3 regions of the Lactiplantibacillus paraxiangfangensis genome follow, and region 1 is predicted to be linked to each of the others. Evidence: predicted binding sites of a transcription regulator. Region 1 holds the regulator's gene; each other region holds the start of a gene.
The links. The regulator NrdR, encoded in region 1, represses ribonucleotide reductase genes. The targets are predictions, from matches to a motif close to ACACNATATATNGTGT.
Positions count from the first base shown of each region.

Region 2: the regulator NrdR is predicted to act here: its motif matches at 6,166-6,181, upstream of pnuC (nicotinamide riboside transporter PnuC).
Region 3: the regulator NrdR is predicted to act here: its motif matches at 8,123-8,138, upstream of AAA939_RS04855 (deoxynucleoside kinase).

Region 1 is NZ_BTPW01000005.1:60,257-70,560, forward strand. It holds gene AAA939_RS03595 (Bax inhibitor-1/YccA family protein) at 745-1,461, shown strand; gene polA (DNA polymerase I) at 1,696-4,344, shown strand; gene mutM (bifunctional DNA-formamidopyrimidine glycosylase/DNA-(apurinic or apyrimidinic site) lyase) at 4,356-5,180, shown strand; gene coaE (dephospho-CoA kinase) at 5,190-5,786, shown strand; gene nrdR (transcriptional regulator NrdR) at 5,828-6,340, shown strand; gene AAA939_RS03620 (replication initiation and membrane attachment family protein) at 6,351-7,775, shown strand; gene dnaI (primosomal protein DnaI) at 7,779-8,714, shown strand; gene thrS (threonine--tRNA ligase) at 9,403-10,304, shown strand, end outside.
Region 2 is NZ_BTPW01000013.1:72,540-82,843, forward strand. It holds gene AAA939_RS08820 (hypothetical protein) at 85-627, opposite strand; gene AAA939_RS08825 (hypothetical protein) at 1,416-1,652, shown strand; gene AAA939_RS08830 (hypothetical protein) at 1,722-2,108, opposite strand; gene ndk (nucleoside-diphosphate kinase) at 2,276-2,731, opposite strand; gene AAA939_RS08840 (DUF2252 domain-containing protein) at 2,929-4,278, shown strand; gene AAA939_RS08845 (NADPH-dependent FMN reductase) at 4,416-4,964, shown strand; gene map (type I methionyl aminopeptidase) at 5,097-5,888, opposite strand; gene pnuC (nicotinamide riboside transporter PnuC) at 6,276-7,064, shown strand; gene treR (trehalose operon repressor) at 7,266-7,991, shown strand; gene treC (alpha,alpha-phosphotrehalase) at 8,016-9,659, shown strand; gene AAA939_RS08870 (PTS sugar transporter subunit IIABC) at 9,677-10,304, shown strand, end outside.
Region 3 is NZ_BTPW01000007.1:43,425-53,728, forward strand. It holds gene AAA939_RS04815 (LCP family glycopolymer transferase) at 1-352, opposite strand, end outside; gene AAA939_RS04820 (phosphatase PAP2 family protein) at 623-1,285, shown strand; gene AAA939_RS04825 (lp_1002 family arylesterase) at 1,355-2,152, opposite strand; gene AAA939_RS04830 (GNAT family N-acetyltransferase) at 2,214-2,789, shown strand; gene AAA939_RS04835 (RrF2 family transcriptional regulator) at 2,776-3,300, shown strand; gene alsS (acetolactate synthase AlsS) at 3,493-5,175, shown strand; lysine riboswitch at 5,234-5,415, shown strand; gene AAA939_RS04845 (amino acid permease) at 5,551-6,999, shown strand; gene AAA939_RS04850 (M15 family metallopeptidase) at 7,228-7,986, shown strand; gene AAA939_RS04855 (deoxynucleoside kinase) at 8,189-8,824, shown strand; gene serS (serine--tRNA ligase) at 9,117-10,304, shown strand, end outside.

The DNA of each region.
Region 1 (10,304 bases):
CTCAAAAAATCCTTTAGAAGTCTGACTTCTAAGGGATTTTTTAGTAGCTTATGAATATTGTCTTGAGGTTGAAAGCTAATGAAAACTAACCTCTAATCCGGCCGTCGCTGATAACATGCGGTCGTGGGACCGGGGCTAGCCTGGGGAGCGGTCTAGCCCCTCGCCCAGAACAATTGCAAAAAGCGCAATTGTCCTGGACCGTCCGTGGTGTAAGGCCGAAAAATCATCGGCCAACACCACCTTCACGACCGATGTTATCAGCGCCAACCTCCGATTATTCAATAGAAATAACAATAGTAAAACAAATTTTAGCGAAGGCGGGTAGTCTCGGTGTGCTGTGTCGGCAAGATTGGCGGGCGAATTTTGCGCCAATCTTGCGGGACGATTCAAAGACGTGGGGTATCGGCTTTGAATCGAGGGCACAGACCGTCCTGTGGCTGGGCCCCGTTCCCCATAGCACACCGAGGCTGCCCGACGAAGCGGTTAATTTGAGTGGTGTTAAATATAATAAAATCTTATATATTTATCTAGTACAAACCGTTTTACCTTCCCTGACTAATCTGATACACTAGATGACAAGAAAGTTGAGGTGTCTGATTGAGATGGCTAGAGAAGTGCATTTGATTGATAAACTAGCGTGAGGAGGTCACTGACGCTAGGCGTTGGTGGCATCTGAAGACTCAATAAGAGCTTTAACTCGGAATTAATAATCTAATTAAATTTTAGGTGGAAGAGGGATAATCGATGAATAACTTTCAAAATGATCCGCAACCGCGTACGATTAACACCCAGATTGGGCTACGCAGTTTCTTATCCAAGATGTACGGTTTCATGGCGTTGGCAGTGTTAGTTTCCGCTATTACGGCTTACCTGTCGATGACGGTGTTTGCTGAAGCAATTAACAGCGCATTTGCAGCCCACCCATTCTGGTTCCTGATGATTTTCATTGTCAGCATGTTTGTGATGATCGGTGGGATTCAGAAAAACGCGACACGAAATCCTGCGATGAGCTTTACGTTACTAATGGTCTTCGCAGTGGTGTTCGGGGTTGAAATGTCCGTCACGTTGCAGCTGTATACTGGTGCAACGATTGGCGGGGCCTTTGTTGCCGCAACGGCCGTCTTTGGAACCATGGCTGTGGTTGGTAATACGACGAAGCGCGACATCTCTAAATTAGGGACGCATTTGTTTGCCGCTTTGATTGGGTTAGTCGTTGCTTCAATCGTTAACTTGTTCTTACAAAGTGAAATGATCAGCTACATTTTCTCATACATCGGTGTCTTGATTTTCGCCGGGTTATCCATGTGGGATAGCAACAACATGCGGAAGATGTACTTGCAGTATGGTGACCAAGTTTCTTCAACTGGGTTAGCTGTTACCGGTGCTTTACAATTGTACTTGGACTTCGTTAACTTGTTCTTGTACTTCATTCAAATCTTTGCCGGCTCAAGCCGTGACTAATAATTAAAATAACTTTTAGGATTGTAACCAACTGGCTACAATCCTTTTTTAATGGCAAACACTCGTTCAATTTTCTAGGTGCCGAATGCCCGTTTTACCCAATAGTTTGGTACAATTAAAGGTGTACTATGGCTAGTAGTCACTAGCTTTAGCAAAGCAATTGAGGTCGTTTTGGCACCAGCGAACCAGAACAAAACTAGTAATCGAATCTATCAAAACGGGGAGCAAATAAATATGGCAAAAAAATTATTATTGATCGACGGTAACAGTGTGGCGTTCCGGGCGTTCTTTGCGTTACATAACCAACTTGAACGCTTTACTAACGCGGATGGGTTACATACCAACGCCATCTACGGGTTTAACACCATGCTGGACCACATGATCAAGGCCGTTGAGCCGACTGATATGCTCGTCGCCTTTGACGCTGGTAAAACAACGTTTCGAACTAAAATGTTCGATAACTACAAGGGCGGTCGTGCGAAGACCCCGGTTGAATTTTCTGAACAGATGCCATACATCAAGCAACTTTTAGATGCGTATGGGATTCAACACTATGAATTAAAAGACTTTGAAGCCGATGATATTATTGGGACCCTGTCTAAGCAGGCTGACGACGCCGGTTACACGACGACGGTCGTTACGGGTGACCGTGATTTGACCCAGTTGACGACGGACCACACGACCATTGCCGTAACGGTTAAAGGTGTTTCCGAAGTAGAACGTTATACGCCAGAACACGTCCAAGAAAAATTAGGTATCACACCACTGCAAATCATTGATATGAAGGGACTAACGGGTGATACGTCTGATAATTATCCGGGGGTCACTAAAGTTGGTGAAAAAACGGCCCTGAAACTGTTGAAGGAATACGGGTCAATTGAAGGCGTCTACGAAAACGTCGACGCGATGAAGAAGAGCAAGATGAAGGAACACTTAATTGAGGACCACGACTTGGCTACACGTGCTAAGGTACTGGCAACGATTAAGCGTGACGCGCCAATCACAGTTGGCTTGGCCGATCTCGCCTATGATGGGCCAGACATTGATCAATTAGCCGAGTTTTATAGCGCAATGGATTTCCAATCTTTCTTAAAGAAATTGCACGTTCAATCCGATGAACCAGAAAAACCAATTGATTTCACGACGTTAACGTCCGCTAATTTAGGTGAACTGGCGCAATTAGGTGATCAAATCGACTTCTACTTAGAGATGCCGACACCTAATTACCATACGTCTGCGTTTGCCGGGTTTGCGATTGGCGCAAACGGCAAATGGTACGTCAGTCGTGACGTTGAGTTGTTGATGAAGCCAGAAGTGAGTGACCTGTTAAGCAGTACGACGGTCAAAAAAGACGTCTTCGACATGAAACGCACGATGGTTGGGTTACACCGCCTAGGAATCGAATTGAAAACGGTCGACTTTGACCTGTTATTAGTTTCTTATTTGCTGGACACTAACGATAACAGCAATGACTTGGGCAATCTGGCTGAACAACACGGCTACACTGATTTGCCAAGCGACGAAACGGTCTATGGCAAGGGTGTTAAGCGGGCGATTCCTGAAGATGACCAGGTTTTCTTCAGTCACTTAGCGCGGAAGTTAGCCGCCATCGCTGCCTTGAAGCCAGAATTATTGAAGAAGTTAAAGGCTAACGAGCAAGACCCACTTTACGACGATATTGAAAAACCGATGGCCGTTGTCTTAGCACAGATGGAAATGGCCGGAATCACCGTGGACAGTGGTACGTTAAAAGCAATGGGGAGCCAGTTCAAGGAACGGTTGAGTGAAATTGAACAAACCATTTACCATGAAGCTGGCGAAGAATTTAATATTAATTCGCCAAAGCAGTTAGGGCACATTTTATTCGAAGAGATGAAGCTGCCCGTCATTAAGAAAACCAAGACGGGGTATTCAACGGCGGTCGACGTGTTAGAGAAACTAGCACCGGAAGCCCCAATTGTGGCCAACATCTTAGAATATCGCCAGATTTCAAAAATCAACTCGACTTACGTTGAAGGGTTGTTAGAAGCCATTCATTCGTCGGATCAAAAAGTCCACACGCGTTATTTACAAACGTTGACGCAAACGGGCCGCTTGTCTTCCGTAGACCCGAACTTGCAAAATATTCCCGTTCGGCTGGAAGAAGGCCGGAAGATTCGCCAAGCATTTGTCCCTAGCCATGCGGGTTGGCAGATCTTCTCGTCTGACTACTCACAGATTGAATTGCGGGTGCTCGCACACATTACGGGCGACGAGAATATGCAGGAAGCCTTTAAAGAGGGCGACGACATCCATGCGGCAACGGCGATGCGGATTTTTAATATCAGTTCACCAGAAAAAGTGACGCCAAACATTCGGCGACAAGCAAAGGCCGTGAACTTCGGGATTGTCTACGGTATCAGTGATTATGGGCTGTCACAAAATATTGGCATTACTCGTAAGGAAGCAAAGCAGTTTATTGACTCGTATTTCCGCGAATATCCGGGCGTTAAAGCGTACATGGATCAAGTGGTTAAATCCGCCCATGACCAAGGATACGTTGAAACGATTGCCCATCGGCGGCGTTATTTGCCAGACATTAACTCCAAGAGCTTTAATCAGCGGTCTTTCGCTGAACGGACGGCGATGAACACGCCAATTCAAGGGAGTGCAGCGGATATCATCAAGATTGCGATGATCAAGATGCAAGACCGGTTAAAGGCGGAAGGGCTTAAAGCCACGATGCTATTACAAGTCCATGATGAATTGATCTTTGAAGCACCCAAGGAAGAAATTCCAGTGCTAGAAAAATTAGTACCAAGCGTGATGGATTCAGCCGTTAAGCTGGACGTGCCGTTGAAAGTGGAAAGTCACTTTGGCGATACCTGGTACGATGCAAAGTAGGGGGAATCAGAATGCCTGAATTACCAGAAGTTGAAACGGTTCGGCGGGGGTTAAACCGCCTCGTGAAGGGGGCCACGATTGCCAGTATCGACGTTTTTTGGCCGAAAATCATTAACAATGATGTTGAAAGCTTTAAACAACGCTTAAAACAACAAACGATTGAAAAAGTCGACCGGCGTGGCAAGTATTTGCTCTTTCGTTTCAGCAATGGTTTGACCATGGTGTCACACCTTCGAATGGAAGGTAAGTATAACGTCGCACCACGTGGTCAGGAGCAGACCAAGCATACCCACGTTGTCTTTCACTTAACTGATGATCGGGATTTACTGTATAACGATACCCGAAAGTTTGGGCGGATGACGCTTGTGCCGACGGGCGAAGAAAATACGGTTGGTGGGCTCAAGAAAATGGGGCCCGAACCGGTCGCTGATCAGTTGACCGTGGCGTATATGACGAGCATTTTCAGTCAATCAAAAAAGATGATCAAGCCGTTACTTCTTGACCAGAGTAAGATTGCTGGAATTGGTAATATCTATGCGGATGAAACGTTATGGATGAGCAAGATCCACCCGATGCGTCCAGCTAACTCACTGACGGAAGATGAAATCGCTAGTTTACGGCAGAGCATTATTGACGAGATGGCGATGGCCATTAAGGGTCACGGCACGACCGTGCACTCATTTTCAACGGCGTTTGGCGAAGCTGGTCAGTTCCAAAACCAGTTGCACGTTTACGGTCGGGAAGGCGAACCGTGTGAACGCTGTGGGACACTGATTGAAAAGATCAAAGTCGCTCAACGTGGCACCCACTTCTGCCCGCACGAACAGCGTTTGTAGGTGGTTGCCATGACACAAATTATTGGACTTACCGGTGGTATTGCGACCGGAAAATCAACGGTTTCTAAGATGTTAGCGGAAGCGGGATTGCCCATCGTGGATGCTGATAAGATTGCTTGGCAGGTCGAAGGTCCCGGTCAGCCGACCACGGCTAAAATTGCGGCGCATTTTGGGCCCCAAGCATTATTAGCGGATGGCCAGTTAAACCGGCCGTGGTTGGGCAAAAAGGTCTTTTCCGACCCTCAGGCGCTAGCCGCACTGACGGCGATCACGAGCCTACCCATTCAATACGCGATGCTCAAAGCGACCGTTGCGGCTGGCAAAACGCGGCCAAGCGCGGTTATCCTGGACGTGCCGTTATTATTTGAAAGTGGTTGGCAAAACGTCTGTGACCAGGTCATGGTCGTTACGGCACCAGCGGACGTTGTGTTACAACGATTGATGGCACGAAATCACCTCAGTCGAGGGGATGCGCAGGCGCGAATTGCGAGTCAATTACCGTTGGATAAGAAGGTCGCCATGGCGGATGTCGTGATCGATAACGGAGAAAACGTTGATAAAACAAGAACTACCGTGTTAAAATGGCTGAAAACTATAAATTATTAAAGAAATGTTTATGACTACTAGCAAAATGAGGTGAGAAGTCTATGCAATGTCCACATTGCCATCATAATGGTTCCCGCGTGGTTGACAGCCGACCGACCGATGACGGTCGCGTGATTCGCCGTCGCCGTGAATGTGAAAACTGTGGGTTCCGGTTTACAACCTTTGAACGGGTCGAAGCAACACCATTATTGGTTATTAAGAAGAATGGTGCGCGGGAAGAATTTAACCGCGAAAAGATATTACGCGGAATTATTCGGTCCGCTGAAAAACGGCCTGTTAGCATGGAAACCATGACTAGCATTGTCGATGACGTTGAAAATAAAGTTCGCGCACTAGGTGAAAATGAAATTTCAAGTCAAGTGATTGGCGAGTACGTGATGGAAAAATTGGCAGATATCGATGAAATTTCATACATTCGTTTTGCAAGCGTGTATCGACAATTCAAAGATATGCACGTTTTCTTAAACGAACTTCAAGATATGATGGAGCGCGACAAAGTCAAGTTGGCCAAACAGCCTAAGAATAGTCGCGCGCCGAAAACGAAAAAAGATTAAAAGATAAAGAATGGTGCAGGCAATGCAAACGAATAACGAACCACAGTTAACACCTAAAACGGGGTTGGTGGTACCGTCTGTACCCGCATTAAGTGCGTCTGACCAGGCCGTCTTAGCGGAATTGTACTTGCCGTTAATTGGACCGTTGGCGTACAGCCTGTACGCGGCGCTACGCTCCCTTCAGAGTTCTGAAAATGAACTCAGTAACCGGCGGAGTCACGCTGAGTTGCTAGGCGTACTGGGCGCTGATTTACCGAGTGTTCTAAGGGCCCGCAAAAAGTTAGAAGCAACTGGCTTATTGCGAAGCTACTATCAAGAAGACGAACTGGGTGCGGTCTACGTTTACCGGTTACAAGTTCCCATGACCGCCCTGCATTTCTTTGCGGATGACTTACTGAGTATCTTGTTGTTAGATACGGTGGGTGAGTTACGTTACCAGCAGTTAGCGTCAGATTTTACGCCGGCCAGTGTTGATCTCTCAAAGGCACAAAACGTGACCGCCGACTTGTTGGAAGTCTTCCACATTGACCGGCGAAAAGTGACGAACGACGCACCGTTGTCGGTTCAAAAAGCCCGTGCACAGTTGGCGGCGCAAGAACCGGCGGAGGCAACGAATCCGGTTATTGGGGACGATGATTTCGATTGGCAATTGTTAGGGCAAGTGCTTAAGCAAAACTACGTCGACTTGAAGCAGGTGGCTGGGTCACGCCAGCTCATCATCACGGAGAGCCGGGTCTACGGCATTAGCGAGATTGAAATGGCTAAACTGATCAGTGAAGTGGCCAGTTTGACGACTGGTCAGTTCGATGAAAGTCAGCTGAAACTGTTGATTGCGCGGCGCTATGAACGACCAAGTGAACCCGCAGTAGCGGAAACGCCCGCACTGGCGACAGCGGCAAAGGCGAGTTCCACGGCTAAGGGTCAGCTAACGGCTGCTGAACAGCAGTTAGTGAGCTACGCAAAAAGTACGACACCGTACGACTTTTTGGCCGATTTAAAACAGGAAAAACACGGGTTTGTCACGTCCGGTGAAAACCGGTTGGTTCATGATTTAGTCAATCGGGGTGTTTTGCCGAGTGCCGTGATCAATATGCTCGTCTTTTACTTGTTACAAAACCGGGAGTTGGCGGCACTGAACCGGAACTTATTAGAAACGGTTGCAAATGACTGGCAGCAGCATTCTTTGACGACGCCAGAAGCCGCGTTAGCTTACATTAAGACGCGACAACAGCCGAAAAAACGGCCAGCGCGTCGCCAGAATAATGGGCGGCCGGTCCGTAAAGAAATTGTGCCAAAATGGGCGCAAGAACAGACCAAGGGTAAGCAAGCCGCACCGAAGTCTAAGTCAGCGGCTAATCAGTTGACTGAAGCGCAGCGGAAACAGCTTGCCGAACGGGTCGCAAAATTAGATGCTAATTCCAAAAAGGAGGACTAAAAAATGGAGAATGTTTCAGATACATTAAAAATGTTGATGAATCGCCGTAATTTGAATCATCGTTATGAAGCTTTGATGGACGCGGTCTACCAAGACGTGGATGTTCGTCGCTTTTTAGCCGCTCACCAAAAGGAATTATCCAAGGATGCGCTCGAACGATCGTCTGCTAAACTCTATGAGTTTTGTGAAGAAAAACGAAAACTGGCACGGCATGAACCAACGCAAGCACCGGGTTATCAACCTGAACTTGTCATGAGCAATCATTTGATTGATATCGCCTATCAACCAACGCCCCAGTTGCAAGAAGAGCAGGCAGCCCGTGAATTGCAGCACCGGGTCCGCTCGATTAGTATGCCAAAAAATATTCAAAACGCGACGCTTCAGTCTTATGATCAGGATGGAGACCGTGCCACGGCACTGATGTCTGCCATGGACTTCATTGACGCGTACACCCAAGCACCCAAACGGTTTCACCGGGGCTTGTATTTGTACGGGTCGTTCGGGGTCGGCAAGACTTACTTGTTAGGCGCAATGGCGAACGCTTTAGCGACGAATGGGTTTCAAACGACCTTGATTCATTTTCCAAGCTTCGCGGTAGAAATGAAACGTTCCATCAGTAACAATACTTCCGCGGACAAAGTGGACGCGATTAAGCGCGCACCGATTCTGATGATTGATGATATCGGTGCTGATGCGTCGTCGACGTGGATTCGTGACGACGTTCTCGGTGTGATCTTGGAATACCGGATGCAAGAAGAATTGCCAACGTGTTTCTCATCGAACTTCTCGATGCAGGAGCTCCAAGACGGTTACCTGACAATCTCGCAAAAGGGTGACGAAGAACCCGTCAAGGCTCAACGAATCATGCAACGGGTCCGCTATTTAGCGACTGAAATTGAGATGGTCGGTCAAAACCGGCGTCTCAATCCAGAACAATAAAATTAACGCAATTTCTTGATGTGAAGTCTTGAAATTGCTTTTTTTATTTAGAAACAGAAGGTTAAAATCATAAAAATCTGATACCAAATGGTCGACCTCCAGCTAAGGTGTTCTTTCTATGAAAATTGATTTAGCTTATTTTCAACCAATCCTAGCGCAGCCGGCAGAACCAGTGGGCAGTGTCGGCCATGTTGCCTGGCGTTGTGTGCCAGACGACATGGCGGGGCGTCTTGAAAGACTTGGGCTTTAGGCTTTCAAGCGAGGCGGAAGCCCGTCCTTTGGCTGTAGCCGACCCCACAGCCCACTGATTCTGTCCGGCGGAGCGATGAAGCGACTAATCAAAAATAAAAAAGTCCTAATCCAGTTGACTTTTTTGGTAGAAGTGGTTTAATGAAAACAGATGCAGGAGACACGCTTCGTTTACTTGTGATTACAGAGATCTCGGCCTAGTTCTGGAAGCTGAGGACCAAGTTAATGGGGATACCACTTTTGCGAACATGCTCAAATGAGCCGGAACGCGTCCGTTATTAGCGCTAATGAGTCGGTACGTTTAACGTATCGAAAAATCGGGTGGAACCACGTCAATCACGTCCCTAGTATTAGACTAAGTCTAGTACTAGGGACTTTTTTGTCGTCCCGGCGCGGTGTTTTGGTGAGTGGGTAATTTTTTAAGGAGAGTGTCAAATTTATGGCAAGTATTAATGTTAAGTTCCCAGATGGTGCTGAAAAGCAATTTGATGCCGGCGTAACGACGGAAGATATTGCAAAGTCGATTAGTATTTCATTGGCGAAACGGTCAGTTGCAGGGAAGTTCAACGACCAAATCGTTGATTATCGCCAACCTTTAACCACTGACGGTTCAATCGAAATTATCGCGGGTGATAGCGAAGACGGTATCAACGTCCTTCGCCAAACCGCAGCTCAAGTATTAGCAAATGCAATCAAGCAATTGTTCCCAAACATTCACTTTGGGAGTGGTGAAGGGAACCAAGACGGTTTCTTCTTCGACACTGATAATGCTGAAGCCGACGGGAAACAAATCAGTAAAGATGATTTGGAAGCAATTAGCTTAAAGATGAACGAAATCGTTAAGCAAAACTTGCCAATTACTCGTGAAGTCTTGTCAAAAGACGACGCGTTGGCTTTAGTTGGCGACGATCCTTACCAACAAGACTTAGTTAACGACCGTGCCGCTGCAAATGACGGCCAAGTGGTTGTTTACAAGCAAGGGGACTTCGTTGATTTATCTGATGGGGCCCAATTAGCTTCAACTGGTAAAGTTAAAATCTTTAAGTTATTGTCCGTTGCCGGTGCATACTGGCAAGGCAAGTCCAGCAATCCAATGCTCCAACGGATTTACGGGACTGCCTTCTTGAAGCAAAAGGACTTGGATGCCGACTTAAAGCGGCGTCAAGAAGCCCGCGAACGTGACCACCGGGTAATCGGGAATGAATTAGACTTATTCTTCGTTGACCCTAAAGTTGGGAACGGTCTACCTTACTGGATGCCAAACGGTGCGACGATCCGTCGTCAAATCGAACGTTATATCATTGATAAGGAAGTTGCTAACGGTTACCAACACGTTTACAC
Region 2 (10,304 bases), on a different contig from region 1:
TTGCACGATACTTGGTGTTGGTCGGTTTTTTAAAAAATATTATTTAGATGAAGTATCAGTGATCATATTAACTAAAGTGAATCATTATATCACAGAAAAATTGTAGTAAATTCCTAAAAAAAGTATCAAATATAGAAGGATCATAATTTGTAACCATAGATTTCTAAGACGCTTATGATCTTTTACATTTGGTAATAAAAAAGGTTGCTCATTTATTGGACGTTCTTGCCAAATAGGTTGAGATTTCCAGAAATCATATAGTTGTTTCGTAAGTATTAAAAGAATGGGACCAGGAAGTGTAAAAGTCAGTAAACAAAACATCCACCAGATTGGTCCTAACAAAAAAATAAAACTTATCACAAACAGAAGAATGCCACCAAAATATCCTATACCAAAGATTGAAAGCTCCAACCAACACAAGATCTTATTGCGTCGTGAACTATTTGCAAACTCGCTTAAAGCAGTAAACTTAATTTTCCACTGAGTTTTTCGCTTGGCCTGTTTCTTTATAAATAAGCCAAAAAAGTAAACTTCATCTTTTTTGATGAACCTTTTTAAATCATTTAAAAGATGTATTAGTATGACGAATAAAATCAATGCAAAAGTGAACAAGACCGTAAATAACATTAGTTTCCACCTCCTCAAATATGAAAAATGGGAATTGTGCTTTCGTTACACAGTAGTCTTTGTAGCTGATTTTAAAGGACTTGACCAAGTGGTGGCATATCAACTGCTATGTGTAATGTTGGCTTTATATTTATGGTGTGGAAAAAATTGTGACACTAAGAGAGGCTCCGAGTAGTTTTTGATGAATGTTTCATTTTCAATTTCGTGACAAGTAGTTAATTTAAGCCAAAACGTTAGTTAACGTGTTGAATTAAAATGATTTTCGTTAGATAGAATTTTAGAAATGAAACGCTGCTTTTACATTCTTGTACAAGAATATTGTACATGTGGCTTGTAATGCTTTCAAGAATTTTTTGCCTGTATACGTCTTGAATGGAATGGATTATTTTTATTTTCATATATTGAATATGTCCTTTGAAACCGGTGCGGATCAGCATGCGAATCCGGTTGCACAGGCACGTATTCTCAGGCTCGCTGTTGTAGCGATATAAATGTTGCAATGACTATTTTTAAACTGATTCTATTAATAAATCGGGTATTAGTACTGCCAGTTATTTACTGCAATGGGTAGTTTGGGAGACAGTTTCAATTTAATTACTTATATTTTTGATAAATCACAACTGATGTCAAATTAAAGTCTACTAAGTTTTCATGAAAACAAGCTGACGAATCGTGCGTGGTTGGAACGGAAAGCTTATTAATAATAAAAGAGTCAGGGGTTTTACAATATAATTAGCGGTATCCGTGTTACATTAAAATGAAATAAATCGTTTTTGGGGGAACGCTTTATGAAAAAAATCGTTTGGTTACTACGTTTGGGAATCGTCGCCTTTGGGGCGTTGTTGGTTTTTGAATCGATCGAAGCACCGAAGCATGAGCCAGCACCAAGTGTTTACGTTGTCAATCCAGCCGTTGAAAACAAAACGGCTCAGCACAATTCCAACGGACAAGTGCGGTTACCGCACGAAGTCCTGCACGCACCACAGACGGTACCCGTAGCGGCGCCGCAATCACTGGCATCGTAATTTTTAATCGAAGAAATAGGAAAGGCCTTAATTACCCACTCGTTGGGTAACTAAGGCCTTTTTGCCTGCTTAGAGCTGATTGTAGATGGTTTCAATTAAATCGTCGCTATTATCAATTAGCTGGCGGTTGAGTGAGATCAAGTACCGGGGTTTCAGTGGATTGACGATGTTATGAAAAGTGTCCTGAATAAGACAACCGGTCAGGGTGAAGGTGTCCCGATGATCTCGGACAATAATGGTGAAGTGACGCAAATCATTAGTCACAATCACGTTGGTACCGATCAAATGGGTCAGGTTCAGGCCTAACGTCGCCGTTGAGTTAGTTAGACCAGTCAGTCCGGTTTGCTTAATTAGTTGAATGGCGCCATCAATTCGTTCTAACGCAGTGTACATCGAAAGCTTAGGTGTTTCAGTGGTATTTGATCGGTGCATATATGGTCCCAGTACTAAGTTCATTACAAGTCCCCCCAACCTTTGTTTATTAACCTAATCATAATAGCCAGGGGGGGATTAGGCGAAGATTGCAACGTGTTTGGACGGTTAGTTGGGTGACTTTGTGGGTTAGCTTCGTTCAATTGCCAAACAAAAAAATTCCCGGTCGTGACCGAGAATTTCAAGGATTATTAATCAGTTTCACCTTTACGTGAGGATACGGCTAGTTCGGGGAACCAGATGGCGATTTCGTGATGCGCATTTTCACGGCTGTCAGAAGTGTGAATAATGTTTCTCAAAATCCCGTCAGGATAATCATGGGCGTAGTCGCCCCGAATCGAACCTGGCTGTGCATCGGATGGCCGCGTATTACCTGCTAAGTGGTGGATGGCCTTTACAACGCTTGCGCCGCTGACGATGATGGCAACTAATGGCCCTTCCATCATGTAGGTCTCGATCTCTTTAAAGTAAGGTTTTCCCACTTTTTCAGCATAGTGGGCTTGAAGTTGTTCGGCAGTTGCGGTGGTGACTTTCAGGGCGGAAATTTGATAGCCCTTTTGTTCTAAACGAGAAATGATATCTCCGATGTGTCCTTCAGCGACCCCATCGGGTTTAACGAGAACTAAAGTTTTTTCTGAATTTGCCATAATACGACCCCTCCTCAAGTTAAGTAAGCGCTTTCATCGCTATTGATTAAATTGTAGATTAATTTGATGAGTGCGTCAACTAGAATCGTGTGGTGGACGTCACAATCTTAAACAGCAGTTAAGGATGATGATAGTTCTTTTTGACCAATGAAATCGTTATAATGGAAATAGTTTAAAATAAAAGGGATTGATACAGCATGCCACCACTTGATTTAACACATATTCGTCAGCACCACACCGTTGCCGAATTAATTGCGCTCGGGAAAGCCCGACGCCAAACCACGTCGTTTGACCAGCTAGGAACGTTTACACCAGTTGAACGTAACGCGGGCGCGTATTTGAAACACGTTCGTGCGATGTTAGTACCGGAATTATTGCCACTGCGCCGTGAGCGCATGTCAGCTTCCGCGTTTGCTTTTTTTCGGGGTTCCGTGGAACTGATGGATTATGATTTGGATTATCAAAAGTCAACGGAGATCCCAGCCGTTGTTTGTGGTGATGCGCATCTAGGTAACTTCGGGTTTTACGCGTCGCCAGAACGGCGGCTCGTCTTTGACCTTAACGACTTTGACGAAGCGGGTGTCCACCCGTGGGAATGGGATTTACGCCGATTGCTCGTCAGCATTATTTTAGCCGCCCGTAACTCGAATTTTAAGCCTAAAAAGGTCGACAAACTCGTCCGGACAGCCAGTGCTAGTTACCGCGAAGCAATTAAACGCATGTTTGACCAAACGACGTTGGATCGTTTCTACCGGGACAATGAAGTCCAGGCCGTTTTGAATTTCGGTGGGCAACCGGAAGACACGGCGAACTTTATTGCGGATTTAGTTAAAAAAGCCCAAAAACGGAATTCTGAACAAGTTGTACGTAAGTTTACTTGGACAAATAGCCGCGGTGAGCGCCAGTTTAAGGACAACGCACCGCGTTCCGTACACATTGATAAGAAGACTTACCGGGGCTTAAAGCATGGGATTCAAGAATATTTGCTCAATGTTCGAACGGACGTCGCTTTACTGTTGTCACAATATGAAGTGACCGATATTATCCGCCACAGTGTTGGTGTGGGGAGTTTTGGGTCGCTGTGTTACTTGGTCTTGCTCACGAGTACGGACGGCAGCCACATGGTCTTACAGATCAAGGAGGCGCTACCGACCCGTAAAGTGGGAAGCCAGTCCCAACAAGCTCTGACGGCAGCCCTCGAACTTTCCGAAGGTCAACGGATCGTCAGTTCGCAACGCATTTTACAGGCCACTTCGGATGTCTTTTTAGGCTACTTCCAAATGGCCAACAAGAGCTTTTACGTGCGTCAATTCCGTGATATGAAAGAGTCAATCGATATTGCGACTTTGGATTGGGGACAATTTTCAGCGTACGCCAATACGTGTGCGATGATTTTAGCACAGGCCCACGCGCAGAGCCCAACTGCGGCGATGATTCGTGGTTACATTGGTAGCACGACGAAGTTTGATGATGCCATGGCTAACTGGTCAGAGGCCTACGTTGAACAAGTCGAAGCGGACTATCAAGACTTTTTAGATAAACCATAAATACGATGATATAAGGGGATTAGCGGATGCTAGTCCTCTTTTTTTAAGTAAAGAAATCAAAATGATTGCACTTTAATGATTTATTGATATACTTACTATTAGTAAGTGAAATTGATTTGAAAGGACTGTTAATAAATATGACAAAATATGGTGTAATTGTAGGTTCCATTCGTAAAAATTCTTATTCTAAAGGGGTGGCTGACGCAATCGTTGCGGGCTTACCAGAAGATGCAGAAGTAACGTACTTAAATATCGCTAAGTTACCACTTTACAATCAAGACTACGATGAGGCTTCACCGGTTGAATATACCGAATTCCGGAATGCCGTTGCGGCGCAGGACGCAATCATCTTCGTGACACCTGAACACAACCGTAGTATTCCAGCTGCTTTGAAGAACGCCTTGGACGTTGCTTCTCGTCCCTGGGGTCAAAGTGTTTGGGGCGGCAAGCCAGCGTTGGTTGCGTCACAATCAATTTCTGGCATCTCTGGCGTTTTAGCACACCACGTCTTACGTCAATCATTGGTATTCTTAGACATGCCAACGATGCAACAGCCTGAATTATATATCGGTAATACAGATAAGTTATCCGACGAAAACGGCCACATCACTAACGAAGGTACACAGTCCTTCTTAGCAGGTGCGGGTAAGCAATTTAGCGAGTTTGCCGCTAAGTTCATCAAGTAGTTACAACTGAAGTTGAGATCCAATTAAAGGTCCGCCAATCAAAGGTTAGTTGATTTTTAGTCCATAAGTCATTAAAACAAGCAAAAAAGCGAGGTCTTCAAAATTTTGAAGGCCTCACTTTTTATATCTAACCTATTTATTCCAAAGGTACTTAGCGTCAAAGTCGTGGTCGTATGAAGATAAGATCTTAGGACCATCGTCCGTAACAACTAAGGTATGTTCGTATTGGCAACTGAGACTACCGTCTAATGTTCGAACGGTCCAGCCATCGTCAGCGGTTTCGCCAGAACGCCAGTCACCGATGTTAACCATTGGTTCGATCGTGATGGTCATACCGGCCTTTAAACGGGTCCCATGGCCAGCTTCGCCGTAGTGAGGAACGTCAGGCTTTTCGTGCATCGTCGGTCCAATACCATGGCCGATGTATTCGCGGACAACGCCGTAACCCATTTCGTTTTCGGCGTAGTTTTGAATGGCCCAGCCAATGGCACCAATTCGGTTACCGACAACGGCTTGGTCAATACCCAAGTAGAGGGCTTTCAAGGTAACGTCCATTAACTTTTTAACTTCGGGTGATGGCGTACCGGCAACGAATGCGTGACATGAGTCACTCAAGTAGCCGTGGTAGTTAATAACGGTGTCGACTTTTAAGAGGTCGCCATCCTTAACTAAAATGTCTTTGCTAGGGCAACCGTGGCAAATCATGTCATTAACGCTGACACAAGTTGAGTACTTGTAGCCTTCAAAGTTTAATTCACCGGGGGTAGCGTCATGGGCGATGATGTATTCGTATGCGAAATGGTCAACGTCCCAAGTAGTTATTCCGGGTTTGATGTAATCTTCCAAGGCGTGGAAGAGGCCGACCATGATGTCGCCGGCTTCTTGCATTCCCTTAATCTCGCGATCTGATTTAAGAGTTATCATGTAATCCTCCAAAAATATTAAATATATTGTAGATAAAATAATGTCCATCCCTAGTATACTGCAACGGCAGATATCCGACAAAAAGCAATGTTCAAGATTGGGCGCACAGTGGGGATTTGAGCAAGCAAATCGCGACATTTAACTGCAATCGTTTTCAGAAAAAAGTCCAAAAAAATTTCCAGTCCAAAAAGGCCTGTGTGGCGGGCTGAATCCGGATTGGTTGTTTACAACGCGTTTAATATTCAAGAATTTGGACTTTTCATCGTCAAAGTTAATGATACAATATATAGTGTTGTTTCGAACAGAAGCACTACATATGGTAGTGAACCGTGACTAGTTGGCCAACTGGACACTAACAACCGCATATTGATAAACGGAAAGAGGAGCATGATTTTGAGTAATTATTTTAAATTCTTATCACACCAATTGAAAGGTTGGCCGCAACAGAACTACTACTTATTCTTCTTTAGCTTAGGCTGTCAGGTGATGACGCTGGTTAACGCGCCAATCACAACGTTATCCATTCTAACATTTATTGGGACAACTTTGGGTGTCCTTTGTGTGTTGGCTATCAACGCCGCCAAGTCGGTGAATGGCTGGCTAGGATTAATTTCCGCAGCTTGCTTTATCGTCGTTGGGTTTTCAGCAAAGAACTACCTTAGCATCGGTGAACAGCTTGCCTACGTTGTGACCCTGGATATTCCAGTGTTATTGAGTGCCGGCTGGAACGTGAACATGGTTTCTAAGATTCGGAAGTTCACGGGCCGGACCTGGGTCGTGGCCATTGTATCGACCTTAGTCGTTTATGGGATTTCAGGTTACTTAATTGGTGCTTTGACCGATGATCCGCGGCCGTGGATCGACGCAATCAGCTTTGCAATCTGCCTGACTGCCGGTGTCATCTGCTTCCTACGTTACAACAACCAGTACTTCTGGTGGGTTGCTTCCGGGTTAGCACAGATGGTGTTATGGTTCATTTCATTCCGTCAAGGATCTGCAACTTTAGCCATGTTCATCAACAGCTCCGTTTACTTGATGAACGACGTGTTAGCTTTCACCGTTTCACCTTGGTATAACAAGCATGAACGGGCCCGTCTGATTGCCGAAGAGCAAGCGGCAGCGGCTAAGAAGACTGATGCAACTAATGAGGATCAATCTTTTAGTTTGAATCATTAAGAATATTAACGAATTAATCGCCTATGACCTAGTCATAGGCGATTTTTTAGTCTTGTCTAGACATCTTATACAAGTTAATTATATATACAAACTCCTATATACGGCTATTTTGGAAGTTTATATTTTTGACGTTGACAGCTTGTCTAAACAAGTATATATTCATAAATGAAAGCGTTAACGGAAAAGAGGACGGTGGTCATGATTAATAAATCGGCACTAGTTTATGACGATTTAATGCAGAAAATCGATGCGGAAGTCTACCAGTTAGGGACTTACTTACCTAGTGAGAACCAGCTGTGCGACCTTTACGGAATTTCCCGGGAGACGGGGCGTAAGGCTTTAGCGACGTTGGCAGAGAACGGTTATATTCAAAAGATTCGGGGCAAGGGCTCACTGGTGATCGAACATCGGCAGTATGAATTCCCAGTCTCAGGAATTGTGAGTTACAAAGAACTTGCACAAAAATTACACATTGCGACCGAAAACGTGGTCTATGGGTATGATCCGAAGGCAACGTTGCCCATTGCCGCGTTTGCTTCGCTGGGCGTTGACCTAACGGAGGAACCGGTGACGGCAATCAAGCGGGTGCGGGTGATTGATGATGAACCAGACATTATTGATAAAGATTATATTTTAAAATCAGTTATTCCAGACGTTCCGCGCAGGGCAGCCGAGGATTCACTCTACGCTTACTTTGAAGATGAGTTGGGGTTAGAAATTGGGTACGCCACGAAGGAAATTACGATGGAACCAGCGAACGCTGAGGACCGGGCGGAACTAAACTTAGATCCCGGCGCCTACATGGCAGTTGTTCGCAGCGTGACCAGTTTGACGGATGCGCGGGCATTCCAATTTACGGAATCGCGACACCGCGCGGATAAGTTCCGTTTCCGCGACTTTGCTCGCCGGCAACGGAAACCAATGTAAGCAAATTAAAAGTGGAGAAGTGCAATGAAATTATCACAACAAGTTATTTACCAGATTTACCCGAAGTCTTTTTATGATAGCGATGGGGATGGTGTCGGTGACCTCCGGGGCATTATCGAAAAAATTCCCTATCTAAAAAAATTGAATATCGACATGATTTGGTTCAATCCATTTTTTGTTTCACCACAAAATGATAATGGCTACGATATCGCTGATTATTACCGGATTGATCCGCAATTTGGAACCATGAGTGATTTTGAAGAATTAGTCGCAAAGTTAAAGGCGGTCCATATCGGCGTCATGCTTGATATGGTCTTCAACCATACGTCGACCCAGCATCCGTGGTTCCAACGTGCACTAGCGGGTGATAAGAAGTATCAAGCGTTCTACTATTTACGCCCAGCAAAAGCGGACGGTAGCTTACCGACTAATTGGGAATCAAAGTTCGGGGGTTCGGCCTGGGCGCCATTTGGGGAGACCAACTTGTATTATCTCCACTTATACGATGAAACGCAGGCGGATCTGGATTGGCATAACCCCGAAGTGCGGGCAGCTTGTGCCGCCGTGGTCAACTTCTGGCGTGACAAGGGCGTGACCGGTTTCCGGTTTGACGTCATCAACGTTACGGGGAAATCCGAACAGTTGGTGGACGCACCCGCGGGCGTAGCGTCCAAAACGCTATATACTGATACGCCAATCGTCCATGACTATTTGAAAGAACTTAATCAGACTAGTTATGGTCAGGATCCGGACAGTGTCACGGTAGGTGAAATGTCATCCACAACTATTCGCAATAGCGTTGGGTATACGAATCCGGCTAACCACGAATTGTCGATGGTCTTTAATTTTCACCACCTTAAGACTGATTACGTTGATGGTCGTAAGTGGTCGCGAATGGCCTTTGATTTTCCCCGGTTGAAACAGTTACTAGATGACTGGGCGACCGGGATGAACGCAGGCGGTGGCTGGCAAGCCCTATTCTGGAATAACCATGACCAACCGCGGGCAATTAACCGTTTTGGGGATGCCGGCAAGTACCGTGTCAAGTCGGCTGAGATGCTCGCGACGGTCATTCATTTACTGCGGGGGACGCCGTTTATTTACATGGGAGAAGAGATCGGGATGACTGATCCGGACTACCCATCAATGGCGGATTACGTTGATATCGAAGCGCTGAATGCTTATCGGGCCCTCATTCGTAGCGGGTATAGTCATGCGGATGCGTTTACCATCGTGAAGACTAAGGCCCGCGACAATTCACGGACACCGATGCAGTGGGATGCCAGTGCGACGGCTGGCTTTACGACTGGGCGGCCATGGTTACGACCAACCAATCAGGATCAGATTAACGTGGCCGATGAATTGGCACACGGGGAACTCTTTAAGTATTACCAAACGTTAATTCGATTACGGAAGACGATGCCAATCATTGCGGATGGTGATTACCAGACGTGGCGCTTAGATGACGAGCAAGTCTTCGGCTACTGGCGCACCCTGGGTTCCCAGCGCCTACTCGTTTTAAATAATTTTTATTCGAACGCAACAGTGGTTGCGCTACCGACTGAGATGGTTGATGCCCAAGTGGTGTTATCCAACTACGATAACGTGGATGTGCAGCCCAAGATGGTCTTGAAGCCATATCAATCGATTATTTTGTCACAGGGTTAGGATTGGAGGAGAGTATTATGGCACACGCACAAACGGTTACAATTTTATCACCGGTTGCCGGTGAGGTAATTCCGTTAGCGGCTGTTAAAGATCCCGTTTTTTCTGCTGGAATGATGGGACTAGGTTTTGGGGTTCAGCCGACTAGTGGAGATATTGTGGCGCCCGTTAGTGGGAAGGTCACAATGATTGCAGAAACGAAACACGCGTTGGGGTTTACGACGCCAGACAACAATTTGGAAGTTTTAGTTCACTTAGGTATTGATACGGTTGATTTAAAGGGGACGCCGTTCAAATTGACGGTGGCGGCTGGCGATGAAGTTAAGGCTGGCGACACCATCGCAACGATGGATCTCGCAATGATTGAAAAGGCTAACCGGCAGACGACAGTCGTCCTAGCCGTGACCAATTCAAGCGATAAATTGGACGGTTTGGATGTGACGACGGGGACGCAAACCGCTGGCGCAGTGGTTGCGACGGGCCGGCTAAATGCGAATACGTTCAACGCTAAGCGTCAGGGACGCCTCCCTAAGGCTGGCAAGTATGATCAGTTAGCAGCCGATATCGTTGAAAATGTCGGTGGTGTGGAAAACATTAGTAGCTTGATTCATTGCATTACCCGGTTGCGGTTCTACTTAAAAGATGAGA
Region 3 (10,304 bases), on a different contig from region 1:
TCTTGGGGTTGATAGTGGCCAAGATGATTGTATCGGTCCGGCCTTTATAGTCCCGGCCAAGCGCACCGGTATCAGTACCTAATAATAGGATCGATACTGGCTTTTTGCCGTTTAAAACGGCACTCGTATTCCGTGATTTTTTGATACCACTACTATTGAAAGCTGTGTTAGCAGCTTTACGAGCGTTAAAGTAGGTTCGAGCTGCAAAAGCCCCGGTCCCAACCAATAACACGGCAATAATAATTAAAATTGTATTGCGAACGGGATGTCCCTTTTTAGGGCCTTTTCCCTTGGGGCCATTGCCCCGGTGTTCATCGCGATGCAATTCTGAACGACTTGGCATATCTTCCATGAACTCTTCCTCCAATGGTAATGTAGAAAAACTTTACCTAAGTTTAGCATTTTTTGGGGCTGACGGGAACTGAATCCACGTAACCTTTCATCCCCGCGTTCTAAATTCCGTGTTTAATCATACCGGTTTTTAGAAGAAATAGTGCGGAAATCGTGATTTCTTTGGTTTTTTTTAATGTTCAGCCCACCAGATATTAAGGTTTTGCTCGGTCAATTACTGGATTATGGTATAATTTTACTAATTTTAATATTAATGGGGGTTCTTGTTTTGATGATCGATAAGTCGCGTAGCCGGCCGATCAAGTTTGTCATTGGCGTCATTTTGTTTGCTTACCTCAGTTATTTTATTAGTGCTGGTGCGATTGGCATTGACTTGTTCGATGCCGGGACAACTTCGCTAGTGCAGGTTAGTAACAGTGGGTTCTTTGTCGCCTTTTATAAAGTGGTTAGTTGGATTGCTTCACCAATGAAAGACGTGGTGTGGTTGGTGATCCTGTCATTTTTAATGTATGGATTTAAGTACAAGATTCAAGCCGCCTGGTCGCTTTGCTATATGGCGGGTGCCATGGTACTTGGGGCAATTGCCAAACACTTGATTGCGCGGGTTCGGCCCATCAATCACTTGGCAGCTGATACGGGGTACAGCTTCCCGAGTGGGCATGTTTTGGGAACGTTCGTCCTAGTTAGTGTCGTGTTAATCTTTGTTGTTCCGGAATTGCCTAGCTTTCGCACCGCACAAATTGTGAAGTGGGGTAGCATCGTGTGGCTATTGTTAGTCATCTTTTCACGGGTATACTTATCCGCACATTACCCAACCGATACGATTGGCGCGGTCTTACTAGCGTGGACGTGGGCCCAAGTTATGGAGTGGTTCTACGTCTTGTGGGCACGGCACTTGCTACAGTGGAAGCTATTCTATCGTTCTTATTTATAAAGTCAATTTACTAATTTAATCGCAATATAAAAGGAGACTCGCAATGAGTCTCCTTTTTTGATGCCATTTTTAAATCTGGTTGGAACGCAACCATTCTAAAGCCAACGTTAGCCAGTGAGCGGCGTGGGGCTGATCAGCATCGGCCTTCCACGCAGTCTGTTCATTAGCTAGTGCTAACCCGTGCGGCCCGTGTTTGAAAACGTGGAGCTCGTAAGGAATTTTGGCCTGGGCTAACGCCGTGGCGTACGCTAATGAATTGGTTGCCGGAACGATTGGATCGTCAGCGGTTACCCAGATAAACGTTGGTTGGTTGTCGGCGCTAACGTGCATTTCCGCGGCAATTAAGTCCGGAGTGCCACTCCAATTGGTTATGGCCGCAGCGTCCTTAGGAAATCCTAAGTTAGGACTAATGACCGGGTAGCCTAAAATGACTTGTTGTGGACGCAAGGTTGCGGGTGCAACGGCTAATTGATCAGCGACCTTAGTTGACCAATAGTCGTTGTACAGCGCAACCACGTGACCCCCGACACTGAAACCAGCCGGTGTAATCTGGTCAGTATCGATATGCCAAGCGTCCGCTTTTTCGTGGATCAGCTGAAAGGCGCGTCCTAAGTCGAGGACTGGTGCCAGTTCCAATGGGGTTTGGTCGCCGAGCAACGTGTATTCTAGGTAGAATGCTTGGTAGCCGTGACCAGCAAAGGCCATCGCTAAAGTTTCGGCTTGACCGGTTGGAATGTGGGTATACGACCCACCGGGAACAATAATGATTGCCGGCAGGGTCGTTTGGTGCGCATTTTCGTCCGGTTGGTGTAAAAAGCCGGTTAATTGGGCAGAACTGCCCGCTAATTTTTGTTGAATAACTTGCATGCAATCACCTCAATTGATATGGTTAACATAACTATTATAACGCAAGACGGGTGGAACAAAAATGGGAATGGTTACGGTTACAGCACAGGGAGAACAACTCAGGTTAAGGCCGTTTACGGCATCAGACGTGATGGACTACTATGAGTTGGTCGCTAATCAAGCGATTGCCACACCGGCTGGGTTTACGGTCGCCCATAGTGTGACCGAAGCTGGCTTCTTATTGAAACAGCAGCTAAACCTGCCTCAGGTTTTTGCGCTCGAACTAGTTGCGACGGGGAAAGTAATCGGCAGTGTTGGCCTGTACGAGCGGATGAACCGTTACGGAGAACCGGCACCGCGACAAATGGACCTGGGCTACATGTTGAATATGGATTATTGGCGCCGTGGAATGATGACGGCGGCCGTGCGTCTAATCCAACAATATGGCTTTAATGAGTTAAAATTAAGACGAATCACGGCGAGTTGTTTGGCGGACAACCGTGCGTCTAAGTTAATCTTAGAGCACGGTGGGTTTCGGCAATACGATGCCGTGACGCATCCAGACTACGCGCCGTTTGGAGCCGGTCAAACGGAATTGTTTTATGAATGCGTGGGCTTAGCGACCACGCTAGGGGATGAACAAAATGCAACTTGCTAAATCATTTGAACAGGCTGCTTGTGTCCTTGTTTTGTTAGCGACACAGCAGCCAGAAAAACCGCTGACTGCCGATGTCTTGCACGAGCGGATCGGCGGCTCTGCTAGTTATATTCGCAAAATTATTCGTAAATTGGTTGTTGCCGGGCTCGTGTTATCGAGTAGTGGCAATAATGGTGGGGTCCACTTGGCTAAATCACCAGAAGAGATTTCCATTAAGGACGTGGTGTCAGCCATAGAAGGAACGTTACACACGTTTCCTGATCGCGGCTATTTTGACCAGGTCTTTAAAGACGTTGAACCCGTTGCTTACGAGGGGACAAAGGTCGTCAACACTATTTTTTCACAAGCGGATCAGCTGTGGCTGGAATTCTTAGACCAACAGAAGATTGCGACCTTAATTAAGGAACTGCTAGCCGTTAAAGAGATTCCCGTCCTGGATTGGACCAACCAGTCAGAGGATAAAATGGCGCAATTAAATACGATTTTGGCGCGGTTACGGGCGGACAAGTGAGCAGGCCCACAAAGTTAAGTTGAATTGTATGCGTTTTACTAGACTTGGATTCGACCTATCAAGGTTTAGCTTATCTTTTCAGAACTATCAAGTTATAAACTTTTTCACAAGCTTTAAATTCCTATGATTACAACGTTATTTATGGTATTCTAACAATGATTTTCACAAAGATAGAAGATAGGGGAAACAGAAATGGCAGAGAATAAATACTATGGTGCGGACGCAATCGTTGATAGTCTGATCAACCATGATGTTAAATATGTATTTGGGATTCCCGGCGCAAAGATTGACCGGGTTTTTGAACGACTTGAACACCCAGTTAATCCTAAGAGTCCCAAAATGGTGGTTACTCGCCATGAACAAAACGCGGCTTTCATTGCGGCCGGTATCGGGCGAATTACGGGTAAACCAGGGGTTGTTCTGACGACGTCTGGTCCTGGTGCCAGCAACTTAGCTACTGGGCTAGTGACCGCTACGGCGGAAGGTGATCCCGTCTTGGCCATTTCTGGGCAAGTGCAACGGGCTGACTTACTCCGTTTAACGCATCAAAGCATGAATAACGCTGCGCTCTTTAAACCAATTACGAAGTATACGGCTGAAGTACAAGAACCTGAAAACATCTCAGAAGTCATTGCGAACGCTTATCAAGAAGCAACGGCTGCTAAGCAGGGGGCTAGTTTTGTCAGCATCCCACAAGATGTGACTGATTCAGTCGTACGCACACCAGTCATTACGCCACTTCAAGCACCTAAATTAGGACCAGCGAGTCCCGTTGAAACGACTTTATTAGCTCAAAAAATAAAAGCGGCTAAGTTACCGGTCTTGCTAGTTGGGATGCGGGCTTCATCACCAGAAGTCACGAAAGCCATCCGTAACTTGGTGACCGCGGCTAACTTGCCAGTTGTTGAAACTTTCCAAGCTGCCGGGGTGATTTCACGGGACCTTGAAGCACACCACTTCTTTGGTCGTGTCGGGCTATTCCGGAACCAGCCAGGGGATATGTTGCTTAAAAAGTCTGACTTGGTGATCGCCGTGGGCTACGACCCAATCGAATACGAACCACGGAACTGGAACGCTGAAGGCAAGGCTCGAATCGTTGTCATCGATGACATGCGCTCTGAAATTGACCATAACTTCCAACCAGAGACGGAACTTGTGGGCGACATTGCGCAAACCCTTGATTTCTTATTACCATACATGAACGGGTATAACTTAAGTGCTGATTCACAGACTTACCTTGATGGTCTACAGGAACGGTTACAAAGCCGCGACTTTGTGCCCAACATTGATCAAAAGTCCGACTTGAATCATCCGTTATCCGTTATTTCTGCCTTGCAAAAACGGGTGACTGACGAGATGACCGTGACGGTTGACGTTGGGAGCCATTACATCTGGATGGCCCGCCATTTCCGGAGTTATGAACCACGCCACCTGTTATTCAGTAACGGGATGCAAACGTTAGGTGTGGCGTTGCCTTGGGCGATTGCCGCAGCGTTAGTTCGGCCAAACACGCAGATCGTCTCAGTTTCTGGTGACGGTGGGTTCCTATTTTCTTCGCAAGACTTGGAAACGGCCGTGCGGATGAACTTGAACATCGTGCACTTGATCTGGAATGATGGCACCTATGACATGGTTAAGTTCCAAGAAGAAATGAAGTACGGTGAAGACGCCGCGGTCAAATTTGGCCCGGTTGATTTCGTGAAATACGCGGAAAGCTTTGGCGCTACTGGTCTTCGTGTGGAAAAACCAGAAGATTTAGATCAAGTCTTGGACCAAGCGTTCAAGACAGAGGGCCCGGTCGTCGTGGATATTCCAATCGACTACTCGGACAACAAAGCACTGGGTCAAACCATGCTGCCTGACCAATTTTATTAAAATGAATCACCAACCCCAGTTGTCAAACCAACTGGGGTTTTGTATAATGGTTGAGTATATCGAAAGAAGAGGATGCGGTTAACATCAGTAACCAGCGGGAGACGGGTCACCGTCTGCGAGCGTTGGTGAAAGGGACGACCGCCGAAATCGACAAACTGGTGACCGGTTTGTCCGTTGGGCCTTGGTTGAATAAATCAAGGACTGTCGCAGCTGGAATAGTTGCGGGGCGCTATCGACGATGAAATCAGCATTAGTCAATCAATCTGATTAAAGTCTTTTTGCGCAGTTTGCAAAGGGACTTTTTTATTTTGGTTGAGCTTACCTGAATCGGTGTGAACACTTTTAGATATAAATCGATTTTTTGGAGGTTCTGCAATGGCAGAAGAACAACATCAGGAAGTGCACCGATCGTTACAAACGCGGCACTTATCCATGATTGCATTGGGTGGTAGTATTGGGACCGGCTTGTTTGTGGCATCCGGTTCAGCAATTTCAACGGCGGGGCCCGGTGGTGCGCTACTGGCCTACGTTGGTATTGGGATAATGGTTTACTTTTTAATGACTAGTCTCGGTGAAATGGCGACCTATTTACCCGTATCAGGGTCGTTTTCAACGTACGCGACGCGGTTTGTTGATCCAGCGTTAGGATTTGCGATGGGCTGGAACTACTGGTTTAACTGGGCGATTACGTTGGCGGTGGATATTAGTACCGCGGCAATTGTCATGCAGTTCTGGTTACCAAATATTCCGGGATGGGTCTTTAGTTTAGTGGCGTTGATTTTGATCTTTACGATCAATGCGTTGTCAGTACGGTCGTTTGGTGAAACGGAATACTGGTTGTCACTAATTAAAGTGGTCACCGTTTTAATCTTCTTAGTCGTTGGTGTTTTGACGATCTTTGGTATTATGGGCGGTCACGCGACCGGCTTAACCAATTTTGCTTATAAGAAGGCGCCGTTTGTTGGTGGGATTCCGACGATTTTAAGCGTCTTCGTTGTGGCTGGTTTCTCATTCCAAGGGACTGAATTAATCGGAATTACGGCGGGCGAATCAGCAACGCCGGAAAAGAGTATTCCCAAGGCCATCAAACAAGTCTTTTGGCGGATTTTGTTATTTTACATTTTAGCGATCTTCGTGATTGCCGCGATTATTCCTTATACATCAAAAGATCTATTAGGGTCATCGGCGACGGATATTGCAATTAGTCCGTTTACTTTAGTCTTCAGGCGGGCGGGCTTAGCCGCTGCGGCGAGTGTGATGAACGCCGTTATCTTGACCTCGGTATTATCTGCAGCCAACTCGGGGATGTACGCCTCAACGCGGATGCTGTATTCATTGTCATTACAAGGATACGCACCGAAAACCTTTGGTCGGGTCAACCGGCGCGGGATTCCAATCGTGGCTTTGTTAGGGACGACGGTCATTGGTCTGTTAACTTTCTTATCAAGCCTCTTTGGTGAACGAATTTACATTTTCCTAGTCTCAGCAAGTGGTTTGACCGGGTTTATTGCCTGGTTAGGGATTGCCATTTCACATCTGCGTTTTCGTCGAGCTTTTGTGAAGCAGGGTCACCAATTGAGTGAACTTCGCTACCATGCGAAGTGGTTCCCATTTGGCCCGTGGTTTGCATTCTTGTTGTGCGTGATCGTTATTATCGGACAAGATCTGCATTCCTTTGCCACGTTAGACTGGCAAGCAATCGGGATCACTTATATGAGTATCCCATTGTTCATTATCCTGTACGCTTACTACAAGATTCGGTACCGAACTAAGGTGATTCCGTTGGATAAAGTTGATCTGACGAAAACTCATCATGATGACTAGTTAAAGCACACGTTTCGACGATCATAATTAAGAAAAGCCGTTCAGAAATAGCCAATATTTCTGAACGGCTTTTTTAGTCTAGTCGCAGACGATTTTTATACTTTTTTATTATCGAATTGCTAGTTTAATTATTACAAATTCGTTAAGATAGATTGAAGAAAGTTTTAGTAACACCTTATGGCTTTGCGAGGTATGCTAACCTAAGTGAGAAAGGCAGCGAGAGAGAAAATGACAAAGAGAGTAGTATTGAAAGGGCTGGCCTTCGTTGCGTTAGCGGGCGTGTTAAGTGGCTGTGGTGCGACGACGAATAAGGCTAAAACGGCGACTGCGAGTCAGAAGACTAGCCAGCAGTCGCGGCGACAACAACTGATCAGTGCGCTTCCTAAGGGTGTTAAGTCTTCGGATAGTGACCTAGTGCTGGTTAATAAGTGGCATAAGCGTGCTGAAATGACGTTCAGCAAGTCGGATGTTGATGGGATTGCGGTTCGCAGTTCAATCGTGAAACCGTTAGAAGCTTTCTTAGCCGGTGCCAAGAAGGCGGGTTACCCAACCACGATGGTTTCGGGCTACCGGTCAGTGGCTTATCAACAAGAAGTCTGGAACCAGTCGATTCAGACTTATGAGAATGAAGGCAAGTCTGCTAAGCAAGCGCTGAAGTTGACGAAAGAGTTTGTGGCAGCACCAAGTGAGAGTGAACACGAGACCGGTTTAGCCGCGGATATCATGAACACCCAGTGGTTCAATGCCCATGACAATCAATTATTGTCCGCTTCAGATAAGAATAAGGGGCAACAATGGCTGATCAAACACGCTGCTGATTACGGGTTTATCCTGCGTTTTCCTAAAAACGGCGAAAAATCGACCGGAATTGATTACGAGTCGTGGCATTTCCGTTACGTGGGTAAAAAGAGCGCGGCGTTTATCACTAAGCATAATTTAACCTTAGAACAATACGTTAGCTTGTTAAAAGCGCGAGAAAATAAATAGCAAAATAGGTCTTCTAACTGATAAGCTGGAAGACCTATTTTTGACGCTAAATACTCATCTGATAATGTTTCAGCGGATGCTGTAAATTTCTATTAACATAACTCGCCCTAGATATTGCATTTTGCTAAACAGGTGCGTACAATATGTAGTGTTGCTTTGAAGAATGAACGAAATTGTACGTATATTAAAGGAGAGACGCCCCATGCTTGTAATGTCAGGAACAATCGGTGCCGGCAAGACGAGTTTAACGCAGCTGGTTGCCAAACATTTTGACTCCCACGCGTTTTACGAATCCGTAGATGACAATCCCATTTTACCGTTATTTTATAAGGACCCTAAAAAGTACGCCTTTTTACTCCAAATTTATTTCTTAAATAAACGGTTGGACAGCATCAAGTCCGCATTTGCGAACGACTTGGATGTGCTAGACCGTTCGATCTTTGAGGATTCGCTGTTATTTCACTTGAATGGCGACCTTGGTCGTGCGACGAGTACTGAAGTCGATATCTACGATTCTTTGCTGAATAACATGATGCAAGAATTACCAGAAGCAGAACACCAAAAGAGTCCGGACTTACTGATCCACATTAACATCTCGTTTGACACGATGTTGAAACGGATTCAAAAGCGGGGCCGCTCATACGAACAGATCGACCAAGATCCCGATCTTTATAAATATTATCAAACGTTAAACGAACGTTATACTAACTGGTATGCGAACTATGATCACAGTCCTAAGATGCAAATCGATGGTGATCAGTTAGACTTTGTTGCGGATCCAGAAGCCCGTAAAGAAGTCATTAAGTTGATTGATGAAAAAGTTGCTAGTCTAAGCTAGTTGCCTTTTAGCAATCCATGCCTTATAGTAGACATTGAATATTAAACACGGCGCGTTTTAAGTAGACGTTCAGAGAACCGGTGGGTGGTGTGAACCGGAAGTCGAAACTCCGACGCGACAATGTGGGCAGGTAATACTGCACGGCTAGGTCCGTTATCCGTTTTAAGGGTGGAATTTTAATTAATTCTGAACTTGGGTGGTACCGCGAATCGCAGTCTCTTCGTCCCAATTAGTTGGGAGAGAGACTGTTTTTTTTATTAGCTAAATTACTGAAAGGGACGTGGATTAGAATATGTTAGATCTTAAAATGATTCGCCAAAAACCAGACTTTGTTAAGGAACAACTTGGAAACCGGAACGTGGACCCAGCCGATATTGATGCTTTATTAGACGAGGATACGGCACGCCGTGACTTGATTGCTAAGAGCGAACAGCTGAAGTCAACGCGGAACCAAGTTTCGGGTGAAATTTCAGCTAAAAAGCGGAACAAGGAAGACGCTAGCGGCGAAATTGCTGAAATGCAAAAAGTTAGTGCTGAAATTAAGGAATTAGATGAACAACGCCGTGCGACTGAAGCTAAGGTGTACGACATGGCTGCGCACTTACCAAACATTCCACACCCAGACGTTCCAATCAGTGCAACGGAAGATGGTTCGGTTGAACTTCGCCGCATCGGCACCCCCCGTAAGTTTGACTTTGAACCTAAGCCTCACTGGACGTTAGGTGAAGATTTAGGCATCTTAGACTTTGAACGTGGTGCTAAAGTTTCTGGTAGTCGTTTCTTATACTACATTGGCGATGGGGCCAAGTTGGAACGGGCCGTCTATAACTTCTTCTTGGATCAACACGAAGCGGAAGGCTATACCGAAGTCTTACCACCATACATGGTCACCGACGAATCAATGTACGGCACTGGCCAATTCCCTAAGTTCAAAAATGACGCGTTCCGGATCACGACGCAAGATTTGAGCTTAATTCCAACGGCGGAAGTCCCATTGGTTAACTACTACCGCGATGAAGTAATTCCAGCTGAAAAGTTACCAGTTTACTTTACGGCGTTAAGTCCTGCTTTCCGTGAAGAAGCGGGGAGTGCTGGCCGTGATACTAAAGGCTTAATTCGGTTACACCAATTCAACAAGGTTGAAATGGTTAAATTTACGAAGCCTGAAGATTCATGGGATGAATTGGAAAAGCTGACTAACAATGCGGAATCATTATTGAAGAAACTTGGCTTGCCATACCACGTTATTACGTTAACCACGAGTGACATGAGCTTTACGGCTGCCATGACGCATGACTTGGAAGTTTGGTTCCCAGAACAAAACAAGTACCGTGAAATTTCAAGTTGTTCAAACTGTACTGATTTCCAAGCACGGCGCGCGCACATTCAATACCGTGATGACGATGGTAAGCTTCAATATGTCCACACGTTAAACGGGAGTGGGTTAGCCGTTGGCCGGACCGTTGCCGCCATTATGGAA